DNA from 3 places in the Anaerosinus massiliensis genome. Region 1 is predicted to be linked to each of the others. Evidence: riboswitches for the same ligand, from Rfam matches in the RefSeq annotation. Region 1 holds a riboswitch; each other region holds the start of a gene.

Region 1 (10,824 bases):
TTATTTGGAGGAAAAATTATGAAACTAGAAAAAGAAATTGATATTATTGGCTATTTAACGAAAAATGCCACTGACAAATTTGGACGTGTTCTATTAACTAAAGGCATGCCCCTTAATGTTTTATTAAAAGAAAAACTTGAAGGTCTCCACATTTGCTGTGAGTATACTCCCGTAGAAAAAAAGAAAAGTGCCGTTTTACTTCCACCGAAACTATCCGCAAAAAAATTATTTAAAAATCAGAAAAATATTTTTAAAGTTCCGGACACACTCGATCCGAAATTTGATTCTTTAAAATCAGAAATTGTTTCAGCAGCTTCAGATTATTTACAAAATACGTTATCTACCATTCGAAAAGATAATTTTTTTAGTAATTCTTTAAAAACCTTATCATCAAATAACATGACGCTTTCTCATTCGATTAACGTCGCAATCTTATCATTAAGCTTTGGGAGTCTTCTTAACTACGATCAACAACAATTGCAAGATTTATCTATTGCTGCTTTATTTCATGATATAGGTGCAATATTGCTTCCACCGGAAATTTTAAAATCGGTTTCTAGAATTGATGATCAGCAGGAGCTTTTATATCGACAACATCCTCGACTAGGATCTGATCTTCTAAAAGGAGATAAATTGCCAAAAGAAATTTATATTCCAATCTTACAGCATCATGAAAAGTTTGATGGCAGAGGCTATCCTGCAGGTTTAAAAGAAAATGAAATAACCAAAAATGCTTCCATTATAAATATTTGCGATACTTTTGATTATTTAACTACATCTATTTATCAAAGTAATGTTCGACCTCCTAAAGAAGCTGTAGAGCGAATTAAATTTTCCAGCGGAAAGGACTTCAATCCACAAATTGTCGATACATTTATAAATCTTTTTAAATAATATATAAATAAAGCCTATATCCTGCAAACGACACGCATGATATAGGCTTTATTCTATTTCATGATTAAACCGCAGCGTATTCTCGGCTCTCATTCCATCATGCTATCCAGATTCTCGAAGATCTCTTTACATGTTCCACAAATAGCATACAACTTTTATGATCTATAGGCAAAACAGATTTTGGTCATTTAAAAACTATCATCTTTTTTTGCCATTGCGGCTTCAGCTGCCTGTATCATTTTTTTCACCTTTTGTCCGCCGATTCTGCCACCGATTTTGCCGACTTCTTCCGTTGTTAATTTACTGTTATCCCCTTTATCCAATGGTATTCCAAGTTCTTCGGCAACAGCATGCTTATCCGGAAGGGATGCATCTAACGCTTCCATTGAATCATAATTTTCCGTCATCTTAAAACCACCTCCAATTGAACAATATTTATACAAACATAGTATTTCCAAAAAAAAATGCGTTATGAAATCATTTATCATCATTTCATAACGACAGACTGTAAACAACATAAATATTTATGTTGAACATTAGAAAATAGATTGCTCTACAGGTTCCTCTATTTTGTATTTTTTTCTATAAAGGCACGAATCGTTTCGGCGTAAGTGGCTTTATCATGATAAACAGCACTCGCATGTGGAGTATCCGCAAAAAAGTGCAGTTCCTTTGCACTCGCCGTATCATTGTAAAGATCCTGTGACATTTGTGGCGGTATCAGGGTATCCTTCTCTCCATGAAGGTAAAGAATAGGCGTTGTTGATTGCTCGACGGCCAATCGCGGTGAAATTTGATCAAACGTAAATTTGTCATGATAATACGCCGCAATCTGCGTATAAAATAAAACAATGTCCAAGGCATATGTATCCTTTGGTAATCCGGCAATTGTCGTTAGCTGTTTTACGAGCAACGCTTTGAAATCATCATAAGAACTATCGGCGATATAAAAGCTAACACGATGCGTACTTTCATTAAGTGCACTATGCAAGAGTGCGGTTGCTGCCCCCATTGAAATTCCATGAACCCCGATAATTCCCTGCGGCGTTTTTCGCTCTAGCCAATCTAACCAAACATTGATATCATCTTTTTCAAAATAGCCCCAGGAAATAGAGACGCCGCCACTATCACCATGCCCACGCGCATCAACAATCAGTACATTATAGCCCAGTTTTTGATAAATATCTAAATAATCAAGTCCTGCTGAGCGGTTTTGGAAAAGTCCGTGCAAAAAAAGAATCGTTTGCTTTGATGGTCGTTTTGCTGGAATATACGTACCACGTATTGCATAACCATGCGGTGAAGTCAAACTGACCTTTTCCCATTCATACTTTTTTTCTGCATTGGCAATTTTTTCGATATTCTTAGAATTATCCTGTAAATTAAATAAGTTTTGATATAAATGCGGCGATGTTAATTCGCGATAAATAAATTCGCCCATCATCAGACCAAGTACATTGACCGCAACAAATATACCAATGGTAATTCCCATACAAAAAATTAATAGTTTTCTCATTCAGTCTCTTTCTTTCCTGATATAAAATTATAAATGCTTCCACACTTTTTGTAAGAAGCATTTAAGCATAAATATAGTATATATCTAAAAACGCACACTAACAATAAGAGACTCTATAAAAAATGTTTGTTTTTGTAGTAAATTTTTACCAATTTAATTTACGAATCTAACTTTTTATTAACCACCTATCGATTCATATTTTCGCTACAAAATAAGCTAGCTATGCCCATATCAAGCCTACTCGCAAGCAGGTTGAAATGAATTAAAGCCAATACTAATTTTGAACAAAGCTATTATATTATCTTGTAATAAAACTAGTCTTAACTTCCTCTTTCGCTCTTGCTTTAAAAACCTTGTAAATCACCCCAAGCATGATAAACCAGACTGGCGTTACAAACAAAGCAATACGAGTTTCTTCATTCAATGCTAACGTCACTAAAACGAAAGCAAAAAATGCTAAAATTACATAATTCATGAGTGGATACAACGGCATTTTGAATTTACTTCTTGCGGCAAGTTCAGGATTCTGCTTGCGATATTTTAGATGGCAAACCGTAATAATACCCCAAATAAAAATGAAGCAAAACGTTGATATACTCGTAATGAGTACAAACACACCTTCCGGCATAATATATTGCAAAATAACCGCAATCAAAACAACAATTGTTGAAAATATTGTTGCATTTGCCGGGACTTGGTTCGCAGTTAATTTTTTCATGGACGCTGGTGCATTGTCTTCTTTCGACAGAGAATACACTAAACGACCTGTACTGAAAATTCCACTATTACAAGCAGATGCAGCTGAAGTTAATACAACGAAATTTACAATCGTTGCGGCTGCCGCGATTCCTACTGCAGAAAAGACCTGCACAAATGGGCTCTTATCCGGACTAATTGAAGTCCATGGATAGATACTCATAATAACGAGAAGTGCTCCGATATAAAAGATAATGATTCTAATTGGTATATTGTTGATTGCCTTTGGAATTACACGTTCTGGATTTTCAGTTTCACCAGCAGTTAAGCCGACCAATTCAATCCCTGTAAATGCAAATACAACCATTTGGAAAGAGAGAATAAATCCGCTGATTCCATTTGGAATCCACCCGCCATAACTCCAGAGATTTGTAAAGCTGGATACACCTGCATCCGTAGAAAATCCTTTGATAATCATAAATGTCCCGATGACAATCAATGACATAATCGCTACCACTTTAATTAAAGCAAACCAAAATTCCATCTCACCGAATAACTTTACTGCCGTAAGATTCATAATCAGTAAAATCATGAGAATGATCAAACTCGGAACCCACTGTGCGATATTGGGAAACCAATACTCTATATAGAGTCCGGCAGCAGTTACATCAGCCATCGCCAATGAAATCCAACAAAACCAATAGGTCCATCCTGTAATAAATGCCGCTCCATTTCCCATATACTCACGAACAAAATCGACAAAAGAATGATACTTCAAATTAGAAAGCAATAATTCCCCAAGCGCCCGCATTACAAAAAAACAAATAACACCAGTAATCATATAGGCAAATAAAATAGAGGGCCCCGCCAAGTGTATGGATCTGCCCGATCCTAAGAACAATCCTGTACCGATTGCTCCACCAATCGCCAACAATTGCACATGGCGATTTTTTAATCCTCTCGATAAATTTTGGTTTTCCGACATATCGACTCCACCTTTCCAATTCTTACGATTTCCCCCGTATGTGCCAGGTCCAAGCTGTACATTCACTCTGTAACGTTATACGATAACACATTGCACAATCAGCAGATCGTACAAAATACTAAAAACTTTCTCTAAAAATACAGAAAGAGGCCAAATATAAAAATCTGGCCTCAAAAAATGCATAAAGAGGTCAAATATAAAATTTGACCTCAAAATAAACAGTTTGTCTGCTCTGTCCTTTTACCTGAGAGATTCACTAATTTAAATTAAATCAGCTTGCTCCTTCGGTGCTCAATTGAGGCTCTCCAGAGTTTCGTCCAATAACGGTCCTTTTGCCTGAAAGCATAACATCTTCGGCGGATTATAAAATCTCTCTCCCATTATCTTCATACGAAGTTCAATATGAAATTAATAACATACGATATGTATTTTAACACCTATTTTTCTAAATAGCAATCATTAAATATTTTCCAATACGAATCATCGCCATCTACTTTTTAAGAAAAATTTCACCATGTATGCTTGACATACATAATAATCACATTGTATACTTGGCATACATAAATAGAACAAAATAAAGGAGTGAAAAAATGATACATCCTCAAGGAAATCCGCAAATTTATTACAAAATGCTGCATCAAAAGCGTGCAACAGAACTTTTTTTATCTGCGCTTCGGCTTCGCATTTTCTCCGCACTCGAGAACTTAGAAACAGCAAATTCACTGGCAAAAAAGACAAACCTGAACGAACGCAACCTTTCCTTCTATCTAAACGCCTTAGCTTGCATTGGTCTGCTGGAAAAGCATGAAAATAAATACCGCAATACGAAGGAAAGCAACGAATTTCTGAATGAAAATAGTCCGCTCTATCTCGGTGAACATCTTTTATTCCGAGAAAAAATGATGTCGCTTGCCAACCTAGACGATCGAATACAAACCGGAGCAGATGCGCAAATCATTACGGACAATAGCGGCGTAAACGTCTATGACTTTTATGAATCAGCACGCGTCAGTATTCCTGAAATGTATACAGGACGCGTACAAGCACTACTTGCTGCACTTTCCGAACTATACAAAGACGGTGCTCCAAAAAAAATTTTAGATCTTGGCGGCGGAAACGGTATTTTAGCAATAGAGACTGTTTCAGCGTTTCCCGGATGCCAGGGGGTGATATTCGAGCATCCCAGTGTAGCCAAATTGCCCCAAACCCTGATTGAACAACACAATCTCACAGAATCTATCAAGGTCATTGCCGGCGATTTTAATGTAGATGAACTCGGCGGTGAATATGACCTTATCATTGCATCCGGTATTTTAGATTTTTCGGGCGGTGATCCAGATAAACTATTAAATAAACTTTATCACGCGCTGTCACCTAACGGATATCTATACCTTGTATCACATACGGTAAGTGCGGATTATCAATCTCCGCCGGAAGTCATTTTAGGCTGGCTCTCCAGTCACCTGGACGGTTTGGATATCTTACTGACAAGACCGACGATTGAATCGGCCCTCTTACGTCAAGGTTTCACCTGTGTACAAAACGGAACCACAGGCGGCATATTCAAAGACATGCCCGGAAAATTTTACAGAAGGAGTCTAGCATGAGCGACAAAAGAAATCAAGTGATCCATCATTTCATCCAACTAACTGAACAAATTGCGAATGGTAAGACGCACGTATTAAATTTTGGTTCAGAAGATATGACTTTTTACCGCGGTGAAATTCATATGCTTAAACTGGTAGGCGATGATCCGGGTATTTTCATTTCTGAAATGGCTAGAAAATTCAATATCACCCGTGCCGTTGTCGCAAAAACAATCCGTAAATTAGAAGAACGAGGCTTTTTAACAAAAGAAGAAGACATTGCCCATAAAAAACGCCTGCGCCTCTTTTTAACAGAAAAAGGAGCGCAAGCGTATAAACTACACGATGCATACCATAAAAAATATGATCGCCCGTTATTCGATTATATCGATGGTCTCAATGACCATGAATTACAAGTCCTGCATGATTTCTTTCAACATGCTGAAAATTTGATTGAACGACATTTTTAATAAAGATTCATCCATCAATTGTAGATTTTCAAGATGTTTGTATTCACTTCACAACATGATGAATACAAACATCTTCTTTCTCTGCTAAATTGATTACCGTACCATCATCCTGCTGTATGATGGAATGAGACGGTTTATCTTTATTGACAAAAACGACGCGTCCCTCCTGATGATTACTAAGTACAACTCGATTTCCCGAGAGAAAATTCATCATATTATCCATAAAGATAATCCCAGCTTTTGCATCGATTCTATGTATTTCCTCGCGTATTTTACTTAAGCTTGCATACGGACTAACCACACCAGGTGTATCACAATTAATGGTCAGAGCTTCATCAAACATATCCGCCACAGCGATAATTTTCGCATAAGGATGGATGTCATCGGCTTTCAAGCCCTTTGGATACCCCGATCCATCTTCCCGTTCATGATGGTCCAAGATGCCTGCTAGAATACTTTGCGCTACATTGGGTATTTTACTTGCCAAATCATAGCCAATTGCTGTATGGGTCTGGTATAAAGCATAATCCTGCGGAGGAAGTTTATACGGTTTATTCAAAATTTCCGTCGGCAGCTGAGATTTTCCTACATCGTGCAAAAGTCCAGCCAACGCAATCGCACTGATACTTTCCTGTGGGTACTTCAGCCATGTAGCAATTAGTGCTGCAATGGCACTGACATTGACACTATGTCGAAACGTATAATCATCACATTTAGGCAAGTTATACATCTGATCAACAAGGCTGCTGTTATCCGATATATTATCCACAATTTCATCTGCAGTTTGTGCAAATGCCTCAATTGGAACTTCTTTTGTTTGACGGATATTATCAAAGGCCTGCTGTACAACGGTCACGGATTGATTATAGCTATTTAAAAATTGCTCAACTTCAAGGTCAGCCAATGGATTCTCTGTCATTTCTGCAACGATAGCTACTTTTTCAATATCCCAATTTTGTAGTTTTTCAATAAGAGATTTATTAATAATTGTATTCTCACTGGCTAGTATGGATCCATTCGTTGCACATATATCCTGCGCCAGTTCCATTCCAGGTACTAAATATTCTATTTTTTGTTCAACTATTTTTTTATTTATCGATTGATTAGAAGTCATTTTGCACCACCTATCTATATTTTATCTGATGACTCGTCATCCATTAGAACAAAATTTCAAAAAATACACCACAGTCTATCCTGGCAAGTTAGCAACTTTTTCATTTATACAATTTATGGAAATAAGCAAATATTATAACTTAATTCGACATAGTCAGCCAATTTTCCTGTATTTTTTTTAATTCATCATGATAACCAAATGCAAAACATTATTTTATGATAAACGGCATAGAATTCTTTTACATGTTATTTGTCACCGTTTACTGTACTCTTTAGTCCGCCAAACTAGCATAAAATAAAAACGAAAAGAGCGGATATGGAAACTCTAATTAAAGCATCCATATCCGCTCTTTTTATATAAATTTCTACTATGCATCTTTTTACAATTACAAGATATTTGCAAAAATTCATAGAATGCCCTATATCATTAAAATTATTGCCGAGATTAATTTAACTCAACTCTCAAAGACAAGTTACAAATCAAATTCTAAATCAGATTTATTATCATTCTGCCAAAGATAATAAATCTGTGATTGTATCGATAGACCTTTCACAATCTTTCACATGCCCGAAGCCATACTTTACAAAGATAAATGGAATTTGCGCTATTTGCGTCGCTTCATAATCTCCCTGCGTATCACCAACATATACAGCATCGGTTAACTTATTCCTTTTCATCAAACACGTAATATTATCGCCTTTTCCCTTACCTGTATTACCAAAGCATTCCCAGTCTTCAATATAGTCTTCAATTCCTGCCTTTTTCATGAACAGTTCAATATAGCCAGCCTGACAATTACTCACAATGAATAAACGATGAGTTTCAGAAAGTTTTTTTATCGTTTCTACTACATCTGAGAACAAAAGATTTGCCGTATTTTCTTCTATAAATTCATGTTCATGGATACAGCATTTTTCCATTAACAGTTTTTTCGTTGTTTCATCAGCATCATAAAATAAGTTATCGGCAATCACCCTCATCGTCTTGCCAAATTCTTTCTTCAATACAGCAGCACTTACAACTGCCTTCGTACCGCCAACTTCTGAAATTGCTTTATTCCAAGCCCCTGCCACAACTTCTGTCGTGTCCCATAAAGTGCCATCCACATCAAATATAATACTACGTATGATAAAAACCTTCTTTCTGCCTCATATTATGAAGTACAAACAGTTGCATAACTTCATTGTATAATCTTTTTATCATTATAACATTATACAGACCATAAAAAAAACTCCAACTGCATTTCAATAGCAGTTGGAGTAAGTTTTTAGTCAACCTATGGATGTCATTATCCTTCTATCCATTTTTGATATAAAGCATCCAATTCCCCGTTTTTCTTCATTTCTTCCAAAGCTTCATTCATCTTGTCCCCGATTGATTTATACTTTTTCGTCAAAGCAATCGCATAATCTTCCTGATTGAGCATTTCTACGATAGCACCATCCTCAATGATCCCCTTCGCCATAAAATGTTCTAATATCAACCGATCAAAAATGATCGCATCGATTTGCCCTTGATTAAAAGCAGTACTCATATCGATATTGGAATTGAAAAATTGTACTTTGAAATTATGATATCGCTGCACAAAAATTTCACTTGTTGAACCGCGCTGTACACCAACCGTCTTGCCTCTTAAATCTTGGATATTATGCAGATTGGATTCTTTTTTTACCAACAAACCAAATCCACTTTTCTCTATGTATGGATTCGTAAAAATAACATCCTCTTTGCGCTCCGGCGTAATCGTTAAAGAAGATATAGCCAAATCAGCATATCCATTCCGCATCGTATTAAAAATATTATTGAATGGCGTAACTTGATAAGTTACCTTAACGCCCACCTTATCTGCCAATTTGTTCATAAGCTCAATATCGAAGCCCGCCATCCGTCCGCTATTTTCTTCATAAGCAAACGGAGCAAACGTAGGATCTACTGCAACACGCAATTCTTCCCGCGTATCAATAAATCGAGTTGACACCGTCAGCAATCCCAATATACAGATCACACTTGCACCGACAATATAACAAGTTTTCCATTTTTCCAAAAACGAACTCGCTCTATTTTTATTTTTTAAATAATAATACATCGGTAAACCAGATAAAGTTAAAACAATCGAGATGATCCCATTCCAAAAATGTGCACTCAACATACCATAGATTACATAAACAGCTCCAGCCGAGGCAATCAATGGAGTGATAGGATACAGCGGCACTTTATAAGAACGCGGTGCATCGGGAAATTTTTTACGCGCAATAAACACACCCAAAAAGGTTAATAAATAAAAAATCCAAATTGAAAACATCGCAATATCTGAAAGCTTATCCGCATCCAGCATCCGATAATAAATGAACGAGCAGAAAACCAGCACAAGCATCGCATTTACCGGTGCCTTGCTATCCGCATCAATTTTGCGTAAAAAACCTGATCCCAAAACCAGACCCCGTTCTCCCATTACATAAATATTACGGGAGATCGTCATGATATAACCATTGAGCCCACCCAAAATAGAAACCATGATGCCTACAGCAATCAAGTTGCCGCCAAAAACACCAAACATCTGCTGTGCAGCTACGGCAGAAGCATCATGCCCTAATGCGATCATCTGCTCAACCCCAAAAATTTTGAAGAAGGCTGTATTGATACTTAAATATACAATGAGTAAAAAGGTTAATCCGCCAATAATGGCTCTAGGCAGTACTTTCCCAGGGTTCTTCATTTCTCCAGCAACGGATGCGACCTGCGCCCAGCCATCATAAGCGAACAAGGTAGCTAATACTGCAACGGAAAATGGTGCTGTCGCAGCTACTCCTGATGCAGCAGAACTGAATAACGCGACCTGCCCATTTCCTTTAAGCAATCCAAAAGTTATTAATAATAAAACAGGAAGTAGCTTACAAAAAGTAGCCGTTGTCTGCAAATATCCAGATGCTTTCACATTAATTGAATTTACGAAAGCAATAAATCCCAGTGCTCCAGCACCAACAACTGGTGCATACTGCGTGGAAACATTAAATAACAAACAAAAAACCGAGCTAAAATATCCGGTTAATGCGCCTACAAGTGCTGGTCCAAAAATAATACTTAACATCCAGCCAAATAAAAACGCAACCTTAGCTCCGTACAATTCTTCCAAATAAACAAAAACACCGCCCGTCCGAGGAAACAAAACACCCAATTCACATAAAGATAAACCACCAGCCATTGACAATAAACCACCAACAGCCCAAGCCGCCAACGCTAAATTTGTATCGCCTGTCACTGCAAGTACAGCAGGAGGCTTCATAAATGCCCCAGCGCCTAAAACCATACCTACAACCAATGATAATGCGGTAACTAACCCTAAATCTGCACTTAAATGACTATCTGTCTTTTGCGTAGTTTTTAGACTCATATAAAAATACCTCCATGTTCTTTTGCTGATCATAAACACTCGAAGATATAAACCGATTTATTTTGTGAATTTTTTGAATTCTTATTTTAAAAACTAAAACTGAATATTTTTACGATCTTATTTGATAAAATACTTTCTTCCTGATTAAGCTAAACCAATACACATCATTCTT
Region 2 (10,824 bases), 2.0 Mb from region 1:
AAATTGTATTTGATACGGAAGCACCAATTTGGTTTACCAGCATCTGGCTGTTTGATGAATGGATTGATAACCATTTACGAGATAAGCCAACAGAAACATCTTACAACTTTACGGATTATGATAGCTGGCAGTTTCCCCAGTATAATACACCAGACATTGTACTGCTATTTGAGCAGCTAAAATTTGCTTTAAGAATTGCTAGTGTACCATTATTATATTATGAGAACAAAATCGGCGAATTACTGTCATTGATTATAAGAAATATCCGTTATGAATGGTTTTGGAAAAGACAACTGAAAGAAGAACGCCGCCATTATGTCACATATCAAAATAAGAAATATATGCTTTTAGTCAAGGACGCGTTGGATGAAAACCTGCTAAATCCTCCATCGACTAAGCAACTTACAGCCGTTGCCAATATGGGGGCAACCAAGCTGCGTCAGTGCTTTAAAAAAACCTTTGGAGTAACCATGGATGTATATGTGCGGCAAGAAAAAATGAAAGAAGCCATGCGGCTATTGTCAAAAGATGATTTGAGCATCAAAAATATAGCGACGGCAATTGGTTATAAAAACTGCAGTCAATTCATCGCCAGTTTCAAAAAAGTACATGGCTTTACGCCAAATCAATTTAGAAAGTTATTCGGTTTATAACCGAGCAAGACAAAGGGACGGTGGTTCTGTCTTTTTTAAGACATTTCCACCGTCCCTTTGTCTTGCTTCTTTTTATGGTTTTAATCAGGGAGATTCATAAATAAAAAACTTTCTTAAATTACGGATTTACCGTTGCACGGTATAATTGTTTACCATCTTTAAATTCTATAATTGCAGCACCTTTTACGGCATCGTGTGTTTCATTTAAAGTCGTAGAGCCAGTGATTGCTTGATAATCCTTAGTTGCTGCCAAAGCTTCGCGAATTTTATTTGCCTCTGTGCTTTTTGCTCGTTCAATTGCATCCATCATAACGTTCATCGCATCATAGCCAAGAACAGCCGGTGCATCTGGTTTTTGACCATATTCTTTCATATAAGCATCCACAAAAGCTTTAGATACTGGATTTGGATCATCTACAGAATAATGATTCGTAAAGAATGTATTATTCAGCGCTTCACCGCCGGCAATCTCAACAAGTTTAGGAGAATCCCAGCCATCACCACCAACGATAGGCAGATTCAGCCCAATTTCACGTGCTTGTTTAATAATTTTGCCAACCTCTTCATAATAGCCAGGTACATAAATTACGTCTGCTCCCATCGTCTTAATCTTGGTTAAGATGGTTTTAAAGTCTTGGTCTTTTTGTAGATACGCTTCTTCACCTACAATTTCTCCACCTTTTTCAGTGTAAGCCTTTTTAAAGAAAGATGCCAAGCCTTTACTATAGTCACTGCTGTTATCAATTAACATCACAGTTTTTTTGAGTTTTAATTCATCCAAGACGAAATTTGCTCCAACAGTGCCTTGGAATGGGTCAATAAAACATACGCGGAACGTATAATCTTTTACTTTTCCGTCATCGCCTACCGTTACTTTAGGATTCGTTGCACCAACTGTAAGGAAAGGTATTTTACTTGCTTCTGCTACACTAGAAGCTGCAATCGCACTGGAACTTGTAAAAATCCCCGTCACAGCAATCGCTTTATCCTGATTGATAATTTTTGTCATCGCATTTGCTGATTCAGACGGTTCACTTTTGTTATCTGCAATTACAGTTGAAACTTGTTTACCAAGTACACCGCCTTTTGCGTTTTTCTCTTTGATCGCCAATTTGGCTCCATTTACAAGTGATGTACCATACGTAGCACTGCCCCCCGTCATTTCTGCAACCATACCAATTTTGATATCTTTCGCATCAGAGCCGCCACCACAACCTGCTAATGCTGTTGCAGTCAAACAAGTACCAATAAAAATCGCTAAAAGTTTCTTCTTGCTAAAATTCATAGTTACAATACCCCCTTCTATTTTCAATGGATGACCATGCGTAGAATCCTCTTCTGCAAGATAGATTTATAAAATAAAAAAGAGTCAAACCACAATCTATGGTTTGACTCTGAATAGCTTTCATTGCTATTTTCGATGTCGAAAATAATCCTGCTGTTCTTATTTGATTATCTATCTCTTAGAATAATGTTATTATAATCGATGTTTTTTTCTTATGCAATACTTTTTTGTAAAATAGATGATGTATACAACGTACATTATACCTGTATGAAAATACACAGGAGCATGCAACATGCCTTTAAGGCTTTACACTCGTATTGAATACTTGCTTTCCATCTTTCATTTCAATAATCACTGCACTTTTCACCGCATCATGCGTCGCATTGATTGTCGTTTCACCACTAATTGCATCGAAATTGGTTGTTGCAGCCAGTGCTTCACGAATTTTTTCCGGTTCCGCACTGTTTGCTCTTTTCATCGCGTCAATCAGTACACGTGCCGCATCATATCCAAGTACAGCCAAAGCATCTGGTTTTTGACCATATTCTTTGGTATAAGCCTCAACAAACGCTTTTGCTTTAGCATCATCTGCATCTACAGAATAATGATTTGTAAAATACGTTTGATTCAGTGCACGATTTCCGGCAATCTCCGCTAGTTTAGGAGAATCCCAACCATCGCCGCCAATCATCACCGCTTCAATCCCAAGCTCACGTGCCTGCTTTACAATCTTCCCAACCTCTTCATAATAGCCAGGGATATAGATAACTTCTGCATTTAAGCTTTTTATCTTCGTTAATATGGTTTTAAAATCTTGATCTTTCTGTAAATAAGCTTCTTCACCTAAAATTTCTCCGCCTTTTGCCGTGTAAGCCTTTTTGAAGAAATCACCAAGCCCTTTACTATAATCACTGCTATTATCAATCAACATAACCGCTTTTTTCAATTTTAAATGATCAAAAACAAAATTCGCAGCAACTGTACCTTGAAATGGATCAATAAAACATACGCGGAAAACATAGTCGTTCACTTTGCCGGTTTTTTCATCCACTGTTACTTTTGGATTGGTCGCACCGGAAGCAAGATAAGGTACTTTCGCAGCTTCAGCGACACTTGCAGCAGCGATTGCATTCGAACTTGAGAATGTACCTGTAACCGCAACCACTTTATCCTGATTGATCAATTTTGTCATAGCATTTGCAGCTTCTGCTGGTTCAGATTTATTATCTGCCGCAACAGATTCTATTTGTTTGCCCAAAACGCCGCCATTCGCATTGGCTTCCTTAATTGCCAAATTTGCCCCGTTGGCAGATGATGTCCCCAATGTTGCAGCGCCGCCAGTCATCTCATTTAATAAACCGATTTTAATTTTATTAGAATCTCCGCCACCGCAACCAGACATTACGCTCATAAGCAGCAACGTCACCATCATCCACATCCATACCGCTTTTTTACTTTTGTTTCTCATAAATAAACGCCCCCTCTTTTCCAATCAAACCAACATTTTATCCTGCATTTCAGAAACAATCCATTTGCAATTGAAACAAAGAAGGGTAGTTCACGCCTTAGAAATAAAAAGAGTCAAATCGTTTTGATTTGACTCTGTATTTACTAAGAAACTTACGGCAAAATAATAGCACAAGAAATAAAGAATACATGCATCCTGTATACTTAATTGCTACCATTTGTCTCTGTCCTTTTGCCTGAGAGATTTGCAAACAATTTTCACTGTCTGTTTTCACCTTCGGCGACCCATTTAAGGGTACTCTCCAGAGTCCCGTCCATTTACGGTTCTACTCAAAAATTTTGAGTACCTGAGAGTGTTACTCCTTCGGTGGGCTAAATTGCCGCTCTTCCGTAGACTTCATCCGGTATACATATGTAATTGTCTGAAACACTCGAATGAACACTATTATAAAACAATGTTTATTTTTTTGCAATACTATCAACATAAAAAGATTTGATCCACAAAGAAAAATGCAATGATCTCAAAAATTGGATCATTGCATTTAAACTGTAGGCAAATCATATATTTATGCTGATAACTTAGAAAATAACGAAATCCGTACCACTTATAAACTAGTACGAAGATAGGTTGCCGGTTGGTGAGAAGTGCTCAGATGCTAGGCACAGTAAGGGGATGTGAAGGAGTCGTACTTCTGTACGTCGACGAGCAGTACCTTGCTGTAACGACGCAGATGAGTGCTTATCGCCAACCCGCTGCCTATCTGTCCATAGTTTATCAACACGCTGCACCTATTTATAGCATATTTTTTAAAAATGCCTTTGTTCTTTCTTGCTTAGGATGCACAAAGATTTCTTCTGGCGTTCCTGCCTCAATGATATCGCCGTCCGCCATAAAAATTACTTTCTGTGCAACTTCTCGAGCAAATGCCATTTCATGTGTTACAACAATCATTGTCATATGCTCTTCAGCAAGTCTTCGCATTGCTTTTAATACCTCTCCTGTAAGTTCCGGATCGAGTGCCGAGGTCGGTTCATCAAATAACATAATTGCCGGATTCATCGCCAGTGCCCTGGCGATCGCAACACGTTGTTTCTGACCACCGGATAATCTGGATGGATAACAATCTTTTTTATCCAGCAAACCAACTTTTTTTAATAATTCCTCAGCAATCGGTACGATCTCTTCTCTCTTCATGCCCTTGACTAAAATCGGTGCTTCAATCAAATTTTCAAGCACCGTCATATGCGGAAATAAATTAAAATGCTGAAATACCATTCCCATTTTTGCGCATATCGCACGAGATTTTAAATCATTTGCATATTGACATATGCCATCTACATCTTCTACCAAAGTCTCCCCCTGTACGATAATGGAGCCTTTGTCAATTGTCTCTAAACGATTCAAACAACGGAGCAATGTACTTTTCCCCGAACCGGAAGGCCCAATGATCGCCACGACCTCACCACGTTTAATTTCTAAATGAATCCCCTTCAGCACTTCTAATTTATGAAAACTTTTGTGAATATCTTTTAATTCAATCATTGCTTCATGCATGTCCTTCCCTCCTTCCTTACTCATCATATTTTGCGTAATGTGCCTCTAATTTATTGAAAATCCACGTTAATACAAAAGTCATAATTAAATAAAATACGCCCGCAATCACAAATGGCGTCATATCAAATTCACGCTGCACAATCGTTCTGGCAACGCGCAGCAAATCGTTCATTGCTAAAATGTAAATCAACGATGTATCTTTTACGAGTGTAATCGTTTCATTGCTGATCGGCGGTAAAACACGTTTGATCATCTGTGGAATGATAATACGACGCATCGTTTGCACATACGTCATGCCCAAAGCTTTCGACGCCTCATATTGCCCGCGTTCAATCGATTGAATACCCGCTCGAAAAATTTCAGCAAAATACGCCGCATAATTTAGCGTAAAAGCCAATAACGCCGCTGCAAAATCAGGCAATAGAATGCCCAGAGAAGGCAATGCAAAATAAACAAATAATAATTGCAACATCAGCGGTGTTCCACGCATTAACCAAATATAAACCTCTACAAGAAAGCTGACCGGCCGCCAGCCAGAAATTCTAGCAAGTGCCAAAAGCAATCCGAGTGGCAGTGACAGCGCCAGCGTGATAAAAAATATCTGTAATGTGACAACGATACCATCGAGCATCGGTACCACCATGCCAATGATTTTTTCCATGATAAAACTCCCTTTTAAAATTCAGTTTACCATCCCTTGAAACTTTACTGCGGTCTCCAAGGGTTTCGTTCCCGGCCTTTCCGGAAAAATACGTTCCGAAGGATGAAAAATTACCGACTTACGTTAAGAAATCCGTTTGTCTGAGCAAAGCGAGTTTACGGATTTTAGTAAGTCGGTAATTTTTCAAGTATTTTGGAGGTGTGAGGCCTAGCCTTTTTGGTTCTTTTGTGGCAATGACAAAAGGACGACCACCGATTTAACCCAATATACAGATTTTATAAATAAAATCACAGACAATCAACAAAATAATGATTTAGTTCAATAGATAAAAACGATATCATTCCACTTATCGCCGACCCGCGACCTATCTGTCCATAGTTTGTTTTAAAAGGCACTATTTTGTAATATCTTTCCCAAACCACGTTATAGAAATCTTCGCAGTCGTACCGTCTTTTTTCATTTCATCCAATACTTTTTGAATTTCCCCTTGTAATGCAGTGTCATCTTTACGATAGCCAATACCAAAATCACCTACAGGACCAACTGCTTTTTCTAAAGCAATAAATTTATCCTTGTTTTTGCCCATGTAATAACGGCCTACAATTTCATCCGTAATAATCGCATCAACACGACCATTTTCTAAATCCATCATCGCAGAAATACAATCCGGATATTTTTTTACCTCTTTAATCGCTGCTTTCATTTTTGCATCTGCTTCAAGATTTTCGTCCGCAGTGCTAGCACTCTGCATACCGATAACCTTGCCAGCTAGATCCTCTTCTCCCTGAATGGCTGAACCAACAGGAACGAAAATTAATTGCTTTGCTTCCATATACGGCGCACTAAACAGCATATTTTCTTTACGCTTTTCCGTAATATTTAACCCATTCCAAAGTACATCTATACGACCGCTTTTTAGTTCGGCTTCTTTACTGCTCCAGTCAATTGCTTTGAATTCAACTTCTCTACCTAATCTTTTCGCAGCTTCTTTTGCCATATCGATATCAAAACCAACAATATTATTTTTCTCATCTTTAAAACCCATTGGTGGAAAATTATCGTCAAATCCGACTACAATTTTTTTCTTAGCCGTATCTTGTTTTGCCGTATCACCACCGCAGCCAGCCATAAATGCAGCAGCCATTATAACCAGTACGCACAACGCAATTAATTTCTTCATTCCCAATCCCTCACTCACTTTTTTTATCCCTTACGGTATGTTATATTCTATTATACTTTAGTTCGCTAAAACATGAAACCTTTAAATTGTTGCATTTGTAAAAAAATAAAATGCATTTTCTCTATCTAGCTCGTTAAACCTCGTGATATTACTTCTACACGCATTATTTTAAAACATTTTTATTTGATTAAATGAGCAATGATTCGAATTCCATTTTGAATTTCAGCCGGCGTTGCCGTAGCGAAACTGATTCTTACGTAACAATCCGGGGCTTGGCGTGGAAAGAATGGCGCACCTTCCGTAATCAGCACCTGCCGTTTACGTGCTTCTTCAACCAATACTTGCGCAGATACGCCCATCGGCAATACCAACCAAATGGATAAACCGCCCTGTGGTTTTATCACCTTCACAGTTCTTGGCATATAGGCATCTATCGCGGCAAGTGTTACATTAAATCGTTCCAAATACATTGCCTTGATCTGTGCAATATGCGCATGCCAAATACCTTTTCGTAAATACAAGTCAAATGCTCTTTGTGTTAATCCCGAAGTAGAAATATCAGAGTTATGTTTTACCGATAACAGCCTACTGACCAAATGCTCCGGCATCATCAAAAACGCCAGCCGCAATCCAGGCATGAAAATTTTAGAAAAACTTTTCAAATAGATGACACGGTCATCTCGATCAATCGCCTTCAGCGGTGCCATCATCTCCTTGCCATAACTTAATGCGCTAATATAATCATCTTCAAGAATGATTGTATTATAATACCGAGCCAGCCCCATCAAGCGATTTCGTTTAACCACAGAATAAGAAGCCCCCGTCGGATTTTGGATATTGGGCATAACATAGATTAGCTTGGGTCTGAATTTACGTAGTTTTTCCTCAAGTTCTTCAATTGCAATTCCATCTTCCTCCATACGGATCTCGATAATTTTAGCCCCCCGCGAACGAAATGCAGCAATCGCCCCCGGATATGTGGGATTTTCCGTAAACACATAATCCCCATAATTCAAAAAAGCCTTGGCGACGATATCGATTCCTTGCTGTGCCCCTGAAATAATCTGCATTGTATTCGCTTCAGCCTTTACACCATTCTTTTTCAAATCCTTGGCAATTGATTCCCTCAATGGATAAAACCCTTGACTTTCTTGATAACTAAATGCATACCCTTGGTCACGGTCTAAAACTTCAATCAGCACTTTTTTAAATGCTTCTACCGATATCAAATCAGGATTTAAGGCAATACTGGCTAAGTTGATATAGGTTTCATCAAATTTTGGTGACAAGATTTCAATCGCATCAATTTCTTCTTCATCCTGTTTTTCGCAATCCTCTTGATCAACGACATCAGAAAGCTCCGCAACATAGCTTCCACTGCCAGCTCTTGAAAAAATATAACCATTTTTCTCAAGAAGTTTATAAGCACTCATAACCGTTCCCGGGTTAATTGCTAAAAACTTGGCAAACTTTCTTACCGGTGGCAGTAAATACCCGTGCGACAACTTTCCGCTGATTATGTACTCTCGCAATTGGTCATACAGCTGCACATACAACGCTTCTTTTTTATCCTTTATTAATTGTATCGATACAAAATCAACAAATTCATCTTTCATCTTGTAATCTCCATTTTACTCTGCTAGAATAAGAAAAATTTTGTACCAAACCACAAAAATCGTATCGGTACAATTTTATTTTAACAAATTTATTTTGATTCTACAATGTAAAGCGAGGTAATTTTCACATGGAAAACAGATATGAATTAAACAAAAATTTAGCACAAATGCTAAAAGGCGGCGTCATTATGGACGTTACCAACGTAGAGCAAGCAAAGATCGCCGAAGCAGCCGGTGCTGTTGCCGTTATGGCACTTGAACGCGTCCCCGCCGACATCCGCAGAGAAGGCGGTGTCGCTCGCATGTCCGATCCGAAAATGATCCGCGCAATCAAAGAAGCGGTATCCATTCCTGTAATGGCCAAAGCGAGAATCGGGCACTTTGTTGAAGCACAAATTCTCGAAGCCATCGGCATAGATTACATTGATGAAAGTGAAGTATTAACGCCGGCAGATGATGTTAACCATATCGACAAAACCGCCTTTAAAATTCCTTTTGTTTGTGGTGCAAGAAATCTTGGCGAAGCCTTACGCCGTATCGGTGAAGGTGCTTCCATGATTCGTACCAAAGGCGAAGCAGGAACTGGAAACGTAGTTGAAGCAGTTCGTCATATGCGCACGATGCTGCAGGATATGCGTCGTGTACAAACAGCTTCGTCAATGGAACTCATGTCAATTGCCAAAGAATATGGTGCACCGTACGATTTAATCCAATATGTTCACGATAACGGTAAATTACCAGTCGTAAATTTTGCAGCCGGTGGTATTGCAACACCTGCGGATGCGGCACTGATGATGCAGCTTGGCGTAGAAGGAGTATTTGTAGGCTCTGGAATCTTTAAATCCGGTGATCCCGTAAAACGCGCTAAAGCAATCGTTGAAGCAACCACCTTTTACAATGAACCAGAAAAGCTTGCTAAAATCTCTGAAGATCTCGGCGAACCGATGGTAGGAATTGAAATCGACACCTTGCAAAAATCAGAATTACTTGCAAATAGAGGCTGGTAAGTATTATGATTACCATTGGTGTTCTCGCGATACAGGGTGCAATAACCGAGCATATAACTGCGCTTCATAAAACCGAAAATGTGAACGGCATCGCTGTCAAAACATTAGAAGAAATTGAACAAGTGGATGGATTGATTCTTCCCGGCGGAGAATCAACGGCAATGGCAAAAATCTTAACATATTTTCATCTGCTAGAACCACTTGCTGCTAAAATTCAAACAGGGTTTCCAGTTTGGGGAACATGTGCCGGCATGATTTTGCTCGCCAAAAAAATTATTGACCAGGAAACGAACTATTTTAATGCGATGGATATCGTCGTAAAACGCAATGCTTACGGAGGGCAGCTCGACAGTTTTCAAACAGAACTTTCATTGCCTGCAATTGCCGGTCATCCCCTCCCTCTCGTATTTATTCGTGCACCTTATATCGAAAGTGCCGCTGACACTGTAACGATCCTCGCCGAAGTAGATCATAAAATCGTCGCTGCCGAGCAACACAATATGCTCGTCACTGCCTTTCACCCAGAATTAACAGGAGATTTATCGTTTCATCGATATTTTTGCAATAAGGTACAAAGCAATCTATAACCGCGATAAAATTTTTTTGATTGACAAGAATATAAACTCCGACTATACTTAGGTTCATAAAAGCAAAGATGCTACGAGAAATTTTTCTCATAGCATCTTTTTGTTTTTTGTTTAATTACAAAGCAAAATTCAGTTATCGCTACCGCTTTGATTTTTGCTTTGTAATTCACAATCTATACTCCCTCGTATAAACGAAAAGAGCAATCACTACTGCCCAGTGATTGCTCTTTTCATTTATGTTCTGCTTTTACTTCTGTAGATAAAAGTTCACTGCTTGTTGGATTTTCTGCAAATAGGCGTCCCGTTGCAGATAAAGGTTCTCTGCCTCTTTCAACGACACTTCAGTGAATTGTATCATACCGCCTGGACAAATTTGCGCAATAACTGCCAAATCGACATGGATTACTTGCGCAAATTTCGGATACCCGCCCGCCGTCTGCCGATCAGCAAGCAAGATAATCGGATTGCCATCCGGCGGTGCTTGTACTGTCCCAAACGAAACAGCCTCTGAAATCATCTCTAGCGGAGAAATCAATTGCAAAGCTGCACCGTCCAGTCGATATCCCATACGATCTGAGGCTGGTGTGACAGCATAGGGCGTACGAAAAAATGCAGCAATCGATGTCTCTGTAAAAGATTCCATCTGATTTCCCCGCGTCACGCGCACTTGAATTGGTGCATCGCCCAAAGGAATATGCGTGGGTTCAAAAAACCAATACGTCGTAAGAAAGCCGCCCGTTACCGACGATTTACAGAGTACAGGTCTGAACTTCTCCATTTGCGTTTTTGTCTGCAACGTGACTAGCGTATCTT
Region 3 (10,824 bases), 490 kb from region 1:
AAGCTCTGCAAAGTTCTTACCAGCTCTGGTTCCGATCGTGCAGCCGGCAAATCTAAGGAACGCTTACATCGTAAAGTTTCCGGAATATCACGAAATAATGTTTCGGTATCTTCCACACCGATTTCTGCAAGCATAGCATGGCGATCTTCATCAGTATGAGGCAAATAGCTCCAAGCCATGTTAATCTTCCTCCGTCAGCAATTTTTCATAAGCTGCGCTGCTCAGTAAATTGTCTAACTCGCTTTGATCGGCAAGTTCAATTACAGCCAGCCAGCCCTTACCATACGGATCCTCGTTCATGAGCTCCGGTGCATCAGCAAGCGCATCATTTACCTCGACGATCGTACCGCTCAACGGTGCATAGATATCAGATACTGCTTTCACGGATTCTACGACGGAAAACCCCGCTCCAACAGCAATCTCCACATAAACTTCCGGAACTTCAACAAAGACGACATCGCCAAGCTGTGACTGCGCATAATCGGTAATGCCCACAATTGCGCGATTCCCCTCAATTTTTACCCATTCATGATCACAGGAATACTTTAGCTCTGCTGGAATATGCATCCTTATTTCCCCTCTCTTTTATAAAATGGTTTAGGAATCACCTGCGCAGCTACATGCTTGCCGCGAATTTCTATATCAAATTGCTGACCAACCTTAGCAAATCCAACATCTACTAAAGCAAGACCAAGATTCTTATCTATAGTTGGTGCATAGCTTCCTGTCGTAACTGTGCCAATACACCTGCCCTCAGCAATTACCGGATATCCAGCCCGCGCAATGCCTCGACCATTCATCACAACCCCAACAATCCAGCGTTTCACGCCATCTTTCTTTTGCTCCGCCAAAGCATCTCTACCGTTAAACGCACCTTTATCTAATTTCACAAACATGCCAATGCCTGCTTCCAGCGGTGAAATATCCTTGGATAATTCATGTCCATATAACGGCAGGCAAGCCTCGAAACGCAAAGTATCTCTCGCGCCTAATCCAGCCGGCAATATTCCATAAGGCTTTCCTGCGTCCATAATCGCGTCCCACAGCGCAGTGGCATCTTCACTCTGGCAGTAAATCTCGAAACCATCCTCACCTGTATACCCGGTTCTTGATACAAGCGTTTCTTTCCCCGCAATTATGACTTTTGGTAAAAACCAATAATATTCAATTCTTCCCAATGGCGTATCTGTTAATTCACTCAAAATCTTTTGCGCCATAGGCCCTTGCAATGCTAATTGTGCAGTACATGCGGATAAATTTGTTAACTCAACAGCAAAATTCGCTTTGTTTGCCAGCAGCCATTGCCAATCCTTCTCGATATTAGCGGCGTTGATAACCAATAAATATTCATCATCCGCCTGTTTGTAGATCAGTAAATCATCCACAATACCACCATCTTGATAACACATCGGTGTATAGAGTATTTTATGCAAAACAAGCCGTGCTACATCATTGGTTACTACGTTTTGCAAAAATACTAAAGCGTCCTTACCTTTTACAAGAACCTCTCCCATATGGGAAACATCAAATAGTCCCGCCTTTTCTCTAACAGCGCGATGTTCTTCTACGATCCCGCTATATTGTACGGGAAGCAGCCAACCTCCAAATTCAACGATTTTACCGCCATGTTCCAGATGAGTCTCGTATAAGGGTGTCTTTTGTAATGCTGTCATAATCCCTCTCCTCCATCTTTTATTGTTGGGTAAAAAATAAAGACAGAGACAAAGGCGGACGAATCCACCTTTGTCTCTGTCTGTTGTACCTGAGAGTTTTGCCTAAACTAGAAAGGCTCCCCATCGGTGACGCTCATCACGTGAGCGTTCTCTCCAGAGTGCAGTCCGGTTACGGTCTTTTTGCCTGAGAGTTTGACAAAGCGCTTGCTCCTTCGGCGTCGCATTTCACGATCTCTCCTGTAACCATCATTCCATCGTCTATTTAATTTTCATACTTATGCTCATATTAACAAGTTGTTCCATATATGTCAATTGAATTTTCCTATGTTTAAAGTATACAATTTTTATTTACAAATATAACGTATTTATAAAATAAATATTTTTTATTTTGACCTCTATGATTTCGAAACAGCGATATCTTTCATATTAGATTCCACGGGTCGCACTTTATTCCGCGTAGTAATTAATACCCCCGTAATCGTTATCACCATACCAATCAAATGGTAACTTGAAAATTGTTCTCCATAAAATAAGACAGCAATCCACGCCGCATTGAGCGGGGTAAAGTTAATATAAGCCGCTGCCTTCGTCGCACCAATACGCTGCACACCCCAATTAAATAATAAGAACGCAAAAACTGTACTGCATACAGCTAAATATACAATCTCTACCATCGTTTGATTTGATACATGCATGACATTGCCCCACTGATCTTCTTTTACAATAGAAATCAACAGCAACATTACAGCCCCCATCATGGTTGATACGGAAGTCATTGCACCATTTCCCATCGTACGTGAAGTTTTCTTTACAAGCAAAGTATAGATTACCCAACTTGCCACCGAACCAAATAAATATACTTCACCAGTACCAATCGACATATCCACCAAAATACTCAAGTCACCTTTGCTAATGACGAAGGAAACACCAATAAACGATATTGCCGCTCCAACTAACGTACGCCAATTCCATGCCTCTCCCATAAAAAAACTGGCAATGCATGTGGTAAACACAGGATTCACGACAATAATCAATGCCGCAGTAATCGCTGATGTATATTGCAGACCCGTAGCAAAAAAATAGTTATAGGAAAAAACACCTGTTGCCCCCAAGGCAAATAGACTGAAAAAGTTTTCTTTTATGCTAGTCCAATCAAGCTCCTTGCGCCAAGCACTCCATGCAAGCATAAGAAAACCCGCAAGCATAAATCTGAGCGCGGATGTCGTCATCGGGGCGATCTCCGATAAAACATGCTTTGTGGTACCAAATGCCCCGCCCCAAAATAAGGGCACTAGTAATAAAATGATATAGATTTTAGTAAGACTTTGTTTTTCCACGCTTATACTCCTCTTAGATAAAAATTAGATACTTTATTTTTATCACTCGTCTAATCAGTTTTTCAATTCTTACGGAAAATAAATATTATTAAACATTTAATCATACTTATTCTTTCCCTGTCAATCATTCATAAAAAAACAGCTCGGTGCCCGAGCTGTAAAAATTAACAATATTATATTATAATAATTAAGGACGCAGCGCTAACTACGTCCTTAAAACTGAATACAAGGAGGTGAACCTTATGAAGTTCCATTTGGATCTTGAGATAGATGGCATGGTACTTATTAAGGTAGTAGCACTACTTGCTTTTACCTTAAAAGTGCTAACCTAACCTCGTATTCAACCGAAACGTCCTGTTCACGCAGGGCGTTTTTGGTTTATTTAGTATATACTTATTATATTCTATTTTATTCATGATGTAAACGTAAACATACACCTATTATACTCCTACCACTCAATTACAACTCCACCATGTGTCAGACCGGCACCGAATCCGTATAGTATCATTTTATCGCCTGCTTTGATTTTTCCTTCTTCTAGTGCCATCCACATTGCAAGCGGAATAGATGCCGAGGATGTATTCCCATAAAACTCATTACTGATCAAAGTTTTTTCCAGCGGAAAATCCAGTCTATCACAAAGCGCTTTTATCATACGTAAATTGGCACTATGCGGAACAAACCACGCGATATCATCAAAGCTCAGCCCACTTTTCCCTAATACATTTTTCACACCATCAGGAATATTTTTCATCACATATTCATATAAGAGCTTTCCTTCTTGCTCAAATAACCGCGTTTTTTTAATCTCGTGGTTATTTATTTTCTCTGCTAAATTACTGCAAGTAACATTCTGTGCCTGCTTGCCATCTGAGGTAAAATAAGAAGCAAGAAAATTGCCTTTTCCATTTGTTCTTTCAAGTAATACAGCAACTGCAGCATCACCAAAAAGCACACAGGTATTGCGATCAGAATAATCCACTACTTTAGATACTACCTCAGAAGCAATCACTAGAACTTTATTACTATGACCAGCTGTAATTAATGAATCCGCTACACATAGACCATAGACAAACCCTGTGCAAGCAGCATTTAAATCCATCGTCCCGGCTTTCTTTATCCCAAAATGCCCCTGTACCAAAGAAGAAACCGTCGGCGTAAAATGATCTGGTGTAAACGTCGTTACGATCACCATATCCACATCACCGATTTCAACATTGTATTTCTCTATCAATTGCGCAACGGCTTTTATCGCTAAATCACTGGCAAATTCGTCTTTTGCTGCCAGACGTCTTTCTCTTACACCTGTCCGACGCACGATCCAATCATCACTTGTATCCACCATTTTTTCAAGATCATAATTTGTTAATCTTCGCTTTGGCAAATATGCACCTAGTCCAACTATTTTTGATTTTGACTCGTTATTCATAACTACCTCCTAAACGACAATATCACCAGTTACTAGTACCAGGTTCTAATTTTCTAACAATATTATTATAACGCAAACTACTTTTTAATTCAAATGTACTTTCAAAAATAAAATAATTTTTAATCCTATTGCTATATTTTAATATGTACAAAAAAAATCCCAACTAACCTAATAAAGTTGGGATTTTCTTTTCATAAATTCAGTTTATTTAAGAGATATAAAACAAGCTTTTTATATTACGATTCAAAATCATGCGTTTCGTACATACCATGAGTGCCTGCGTTCACCCCAAACGATGAAGCAGACGCAAAAGTATGCCTTCCTTTAATACCACTGCATTTTCTGGACATAATTCCTGACAGCAATAACAACGAATACAATTTCGATAATCAATCACAGCTTTACGATTTCGTATTTCAATGGTCTTAGGCGGGCAATGCTCCGCACAGCGTCCGCAGCCAATACATCGTTCGTTGATATGCGGCCTGGCAGTCAACTGGTTCTGTCCAAGTCTGACAACCCACCCCGGAATTCTATTCTCCAGATTTTCTACAGTACGTGGTTTTTTAAATTGGAATTGCACCTGACTCGCACTGCCTACCACATCAATCATCGACAATGAAGGAACCAAACCTTGCTGTAATGCAATGATTGAAACTGGTAATTGCTCTGCCGCAAATCCCATTTTATCTGCCATCACTAAATCAACGGCAAAACTATTATCACTCGCCAATAATATACCGCAATGGATCTTGTCTCCATTACGTGGTCCAGCACCTTCCATGCCGCTAATGCCATCGATAATAGCCAAACACGGCTTCATATATTGCTGCAAATCCACCAACAGATGCGCAAAGTCACTCATCTTTTTCATTCTAAGGTGAAACTGTGCTTTATTATGCCCAACAAACAAACCGAATAAATTTTTAACAGCACCCGTTACCACCATAAACGAATGCGTCTTCATCTTTGCTACCGATATCACCTTGTCCACATTCAAACAAGCCTTTGCCAATGCAAAATTCTTTACAATCTCCCCCTGTGGGTATTTCACTTCCACACTCTCATTAAAATCCAGCAACTCCACATTTTCTTGCTGACAAACTTCCAGTATTCCACACTTCTCCGCTACCCTTAAAGTACTCCCCAATCCCGGCGAATCTCCAACAACCGAAATTCCTCCCGCCTTTTTCACTTCCCGTATGACAGCCCGCACAACCTCCGGATGAGTAGTTATCCCGGACGCTTTATCCGCAGCTTCTAACATGTTTGGCTTTATTAAAACTCTATCGCCGGGGTCTATATATTTTTCTATACCACCCAAATGGGAGAGTAATTCTTGCATGGCTTGGTCTACGACTTTGGTGTCGTAGGCATCGGCTTTTATTACTGCTACTTTTGTCATGTGAGTAATATATCCCTCTTTTCTAAGTAATATCAATTATTAAAACAAACTGTACAATCATTCTTATTGAATAGATCATCCAAAAATAAGCAATACTCTCAAATCTAATACTTTCTCCTGCCCCCAAACAAACACCTCTTATAGATTAAACCTATATTGATCTTAATCAGGCAATTACATAATACATTTTTCAGGAATGTAAGCTATTTAATCAAACTTCAAATTTCCCTTATCCCATTCCGATAAAATCATTTCTGCATTAAAAGCAACAGTTCCTCTACCAGCGGACAGTTCTACTAAAACAGCTCTCACTTGCTCAGGCATTATCGGTATTAAGAAAAACGCTGTAGTTAATCTAACATTTGCATTTGGATGATCTAAAAATGGAATTAAACGTTCAATTCCGTATTGAGGATTGGCTTTTAAATCAAGACTAATATTGTTGATAATTCGATATTGTTTATTACCAGTCTTTGAGTCTCCTCTACGCAAAGATTCTTCCTCTTTTATACATGCTTCTATATATTCTTTTAAAATTTGATCTAGCGGTCTCATATCTGGTGACCTCCATTCAATATGCTACGAATAGATTGAAAAATTTTATCGAACTTTAAGGCAACTCTTTTTATTTTATAATTTTCCACACAGTAAACATTTCAGTTTTATTGTTAATTACAAAAGACTATACTTTTGAAGTGATTATTCTTTAATATTTTTTAATATGACTGCTTGGGCTACAATAACATTTTTTCCGTCAAAGGTACTTGCCGGTGACCCATACAATTCATAGCCATCATCCAATAGTGATGAAATTCTTTGACAAAAAGATGAATCATCTTTTCCTGTAATTAATCTATATCTAAGTTTCTTTTCCATTTCAATCGGCTCCTCTTTTAATATTACATTTAAATATTCTTATAAACGCTCAAAACTCCTGCCAAATTCATACAAAATTCAGCAGGAGTTGTCTTTTGGTCGTAAAAAGTGGGATTTTCAGTATATTATGCATTGTTAATAATTTGAACCTTTGGCTCATCAGTAGAAATAATATCAATAATCTCCCATCCACAACAAATTTCAAAGTGTCTTAAATTTCCCGGCCACTCATCTGAAGCTATGGTATCACCTTTCACATATTCTAGATAACGTGATTTAAAATACTCTCTAACTGTCTGTCCCGTAAATTCATCATAATCACTTCCAATAATGTATGTTTCCCAGCGAACATGATAGGCGATATAGGTAGGAAAAATCACTCTTATAAGAATAGAATTATCCTCTAATATGGGTCTAGAGTATCATTAATAGTAACACCATTTAAAACAAGGGGCTCTATTTCTTCACTTACTATTCCGGCCTTCAAACAAATAGTCAGTTCATTTCCATTTGTACAAGGAATATTCTTCAGAAAAAGATACTTATATTGGTTAAGCTCTTTAAATATCAACAATTCCCGCTCCTTTTCATTAAATAGTTATCCGCTATTTTCGTAAGTTTCGGTCGCAGTTTTTCATCATTAACTAGAAAGTCAATAAAGAAATCCTCTATTTGTTCACTTTGGACAGTAGCCAAATATTCAAAAACCTCCTGCCATAAATTTTTCAGTCCTTCATCCTTGGCAATTTTCATTGCCAGTTCTGTAGCCCGAATATCTTTTAAGCCAACAAGCGACTTAAAAATAAACTCTAGTTTGTCCTCCGAATCAACTTCTTCATTCAGAAGAAGTCTATAAATACGTTCGTCTGATAAATCTCCTGAAAAATCTATACAAGCCAATGTAAATGCATCGGGGTATTGTTTCCCAATATCTAATAATTCTTGTGGCCATTTAAACTGCTCCCAGCATTCCGCTTCCATAGTTAGATATTTTTCAACTTCGTTAGTTTTCAATTTATTATCTTGACCATATAATTTCTTGAAGTCTTTGTTAAATTTCGTCGGCAAATTTTTTGAATCAATCCATTGACTACCAATTGACATTTTAAAATTCTTTTCATCTTTTAAACACGAAACACCATGTACTGGCAAAATTGTTAAACAACGAAACTCTTGACCTTCCAAGGCTGCCGCCACTGCCTTATGATGCCCATCCAGCAGAGTACAAAGATAATCCCCCATATAATAAGCTAATCCTCTTAACGATTCCCCAGCTCGATACATTTCCTGATACCGATTCATTGTCGCTGCATCATAACTTTCAGGCAGTTGGCTTGGCAGAATAAATGCAGGCCTCCCTTGCGAATACATTTGTTTATAATAAATTGAGCAAGTTCCTTTATTAAAGGCTGGTTGATTGCTTTGATTCCAAAAAAATTGTCCATTTCCATCTGCCGGATACAGAGGTAAATCAACTACTACATAATATCCACTGGATAGAAGTTTTAGTATAGGTACTAAATTATCTACTGCTAGATCAATCGTTTTATAAGATTGATTCATACAACTTCTAATTTCACTAATAACCTCTTCATTTATGCTATTCAACCCATAACCAGCAGATATCAGTTTTTCACATGTGGGGCAGTTATATTCATCAATACAATGCCACTTCACTAACGGAATATCTTTTAATAACATAAAGATTTTTTGTTTGTTACTCTTTGTCATTCCATAAACCATACGTAAATGTCCAAGTCCATTAGTTACATGCAAGAGAACTGCATTATTCTTCCATGGTGAGTTCACACTATATGATTCTAACTTTGTTATCTTGGTAGTCCCTTTCCATAATCTATCAAACATAATTACTCCGTCCTTATAGACAGTCGGGAACGTTTATTTTCCGTCACCTTTCCATCAACTTTCTTGTATTAAATCTACATATTCTCATAAACGTTCAAAACTCCTGCCAAATTCATACAAAATCCAGCAGGAGTTTTACTTTATCACTTATATTCTATTTTCATTTACTCTATCAATTATATTGAATCCCCAAATACACATTATTATCTTCCCGGTTATACGTAATCTTCCCCACAATCCGCTTCAAAAGCCTATTCCGTTCCTGTACACTCTCAAAATGTCTCCAATTTTCTTTAAATATCCTAATCTTTTGTTTCAACTTTTCCAACGATGGCATAACTGTTCCTGAATAATCATCTCTAAATCTTCAACCTCCCGTTTTAAAATCTGAATCTGTTTTTCCCGTAAGTTTTTCCGTTCCAAGAACGTATTTTTATCGATACTGTCTTCTTCACGCATTTCATACAATCGTTCAATCGCCTGTTGATTCTTTTTGAATTCTTTTTCTTTAATCACTAATATTTCACAGTATTTTGTTAATTCCTTATCATGTTCCTGTAACTGCCATTGCAAATTGTCATCAATCCGTACTACTCGCTGATATAGTCCATCGAAGAAATCATCACTTAATACACAGCTCTTTTGATTGCAGTTTCCAGTCTCATGACGGTTTGTACACAATACCAACCAGCCTTTATGTCCATCTTTATAAACAACAGTTTTAATTGTCATTCTAGCTCCACATTTATCGCAATACATCATCCCGGATAATGGCAATACAGAGTAACGGCAGGGACGTTCCTTTTTTGTCACGTTGCCATCAACTTTTTGATATTAAATTTACATATTCTCATAAAGCCTTAAAACTTCTGCCAAATTCATACAGAATTCAGCAAGAGTTTACTTTTTACTGTTTATATTCTATTTAGTATCATTAATCCAAGCTATTTTTACCAATAATTCATAAAGATCAAATCAGAAGTAACATGATAAAAAAGAAGCGTCACTTTCATCACTTTCGATATAACCAAAACTTTTGGATTGTACTGTCAAGCATTTGAACTCCGATACGCAGTACTTGTTCTTGATTTAAAATGTCAAATAACTGTCTTTCCTCTAATTCTTCCAAAATATTAACGTAATACTCATATACAACTTTATTAATTGCTTCGTCACCTTCAGTGTATTGATTTATCTCAATGATATTTCCTAAACTATTTTTAAATGCAACCCTTTCTTGAGATTCACATTGTTGTTGCCAAATTGGAAAATTCATAGCAGAGTAATCAGCATATTCAAAATCAGGACAATTATTACAGAAAGTATCATAAAATTCCTGTTCATCCCAAGAAATATATTTTACTTTTAGATTTTCTATGTATTTTTCGGAATGCTTTTGAGCATCAAAATTAATTGTTAACCATCCAGCCCAAGGACATGAATATAAGCCAAACGTATAAACTTTTACGTGAGGATTATTCTGAGTAAATTTTTTAATCGAACTAGTTATTAAACCAATAATTTTTGCCTTACTTTCCTCTAAAACAATAATAAATGACCACTTCCTGTCAAAATATTTCTTACACAATCAAGACTTGGTCGCCTGGATTGATATATTTTCCTATTTTTCTTAAAGGGGCGAGTAATTCTTGCATGGCTTGGTCTACGACTTTGGTATCGTAGGTGTCAGCTTTTACGACTGCTACTTTGGTCATATAGCAATAACCACCTTTCTCAAACCTAACGCTATTCTTAGTGTCCCCTAAGTCGAAGCAATAATAATGGCTTCAAAACTCATATTCATACCGCCACTTCTCTTACTATACACAATTGAAAATCCTAGTTCCCTTAATTCAGAAAGATATTCTTCTAAAAATAGCAATTTCCCAGTCGAACATAGTGGAAGCATCACTTCTCGTTCACCTTCAGTTGTTATTATCTTTCTTGGCATAAGCTTCTCGCTGTTATAATTCTGCATAAATTCTTTTATTTTTTGAAGTTCATTCGCTTGATCTGCATCTTGAGGTTGAACATCCTCCAAGCTCAAGCCATTTTGCAAATATAAAAAAGCTCCCGGTTTGAGTACTCTTTTTACTTCTTTTAAATATGAATTACGATCTACTGGTTCACTCAACATGTGCAGACAACCTATATCCAAGGCAAAATCAAAGGATCCATCTTCAATGCCAATCGTACGTAAATCCGTTATATCGCCAACGATATACTCCACACACAGAT

Evidence for each region. A riboswitch is a leader RNA that binds a small molecule or an ion and turns the genes downstream of it on or off. The one in region 1 is predicted to bind glycine.
Region 2: linked by a shared signal. The riboswitch ahead of BN6559_RS05885 (ABC transporter substrate-binding protein) and the one ahead of BN6559_RS14925 (amino acid permease) in region 1 are both predicted to bind glycine.
Region 3: linked by a shared signal. The riboswitch ahead of gcvT (glycine cleavage system aminomethyltransferase GcvT) and the one ahead of BN6559_RS14925 (amino acid permease) in region 1 are both predicted to bind glycine.

The regions. Positions count from the first base shown of each region.
Region 1 is NZ_LT575483.1:3,110,287-3,121,110, reverse strand. Features, by position in the region: gene BN6559_RS14940 (HD-GYP domain-containing protein) at 19-894, shown strand; gene BN6559_RS14935 (alpha/beta-type small acid-soluble spore protein) at 1,083-1,301, opposite strand; gene BN6559_RS14930 (alpha/beta hydrolase) at 1,460-2,410, opposite strand; gene BN6559_RS14925 (amino acid permease) at 2,709-4,091, opposite strand; glycine riboswitch at 4,322-4,402, opposite strand; glycine riboswitch at 4,406-4,481, opposite strand; gene BN6559_RS14920 (methyltransferase) at 4,682-5,698, shown strand; gene BN6559_RS14915 (MarR family winged helix-turn-helix transcriptional regulator) at 5,695-6,147, shown strand; gene BN6559_RS14910 (HD-GYP domain-containing protein) at 6,191-7,261, opposite strand; gene BN6559_RS14905 (HAD family hydrolase) at 7,765-8,379, opposite strand; gene BN6559_RS14900 (amino acid permease) at 8,550-10,652, opposite strand.
Region 2 is NZ_LT575483.1:1,159,969-1,170,792, forward strand. Features, by position in the region: gene BN6559_RS05875 (helix-turn-helix domain-containing protein) at 1-653, shown strand, start outside; gene BN6559_RS05880 (ABC transporter substrate-binding protein) at 772-1,938, opposite strand; gene BN6559_RS05885 (ABC transporter substrate-binding protein) at 2,237-3,406, opposite strand; glycine riboswitch at 3,620-3,721, opposite strand; gene BN6559_RS05890 (amino acid ABC transporter ATP-binding protein) at 4,199-4,960, opposite strand; gene BN6559_RS05895 (amino acid ABC transporter permease) at 4,977-5,621, opposite strand; gene BN6559_RS05900 (amino acid ABC transporter substrate-binding protein) at 6,016-6,801, opposite strand; gene pdxR (MocR-like pyridoxine biosynthesis transcription factor PdxR) at 6,981-8,417, opposite strand; gene pdxS (pyridoxal 5'-phosphate synthase lyase subunit PdxS) at 8,546-9,424, shown strand; gene pdxT (pyridoxal 5'-phosphate synthase glutaminase subunit PdxT) at 9,430-10,011, shown strand; gene BN6559_RS05920 (5-oxoprolinase subunit C family protein) at 10,259-10,824, opposite strand, start outside.
Region 3 is NZ_LT575483.1:2,616,201-2,627,024, reverse strand. Features, by position in the region: gene gcvPA (aminomethyl-transferring glycine dehydrogenase subunit GcvPA) at 1-179, opposite strand, end outside; gene gcvH (glycine cleavage system protein GcvH) at 181-567, opposite strand; gene gcvT (glycine cleavage system aminomethyltransferase GcvT) at 570-1,673, opposite strand; glycine riboswitch at 1,836-1,923, opposite strand; gene BN6559_RS12645 (DMT family transporter) at 2,069-3,010, opposite strand; gene BN6559_RS12640 (ketoacyl-ACP synthase III) at 3,459-4,439, opposite strand; gene BN6559_RS12635 (DUF362 domain-containing protein) at 4,723-5,844, opposite strand; gene BN6559_RS12630 (DUF2019 domain-containing protein) at 6,052-6,399, opposite strand; gene BN6559_RS12625 (DUF1737 domain-containing protein) at 6,544-6,720, opposite strand; gene BN6559_RS12615 (hypothetical protein) at 7,288-8,586, opposite strand; gene BN6559_RS12610 (hypothetical protein) at 8,902-9,348, opposite strand; gene BN6559_RS12605 (hypothetical protein) at 9,599-10,174, opposite strand; gene BN6559_RS19670 (hypothetical protein) at 10,167-10,301, opposite strand; gene BN6559_RS12600 (class I SAM-dependent methyltransferase) at 10,349-10,824, opposite strand, start outside.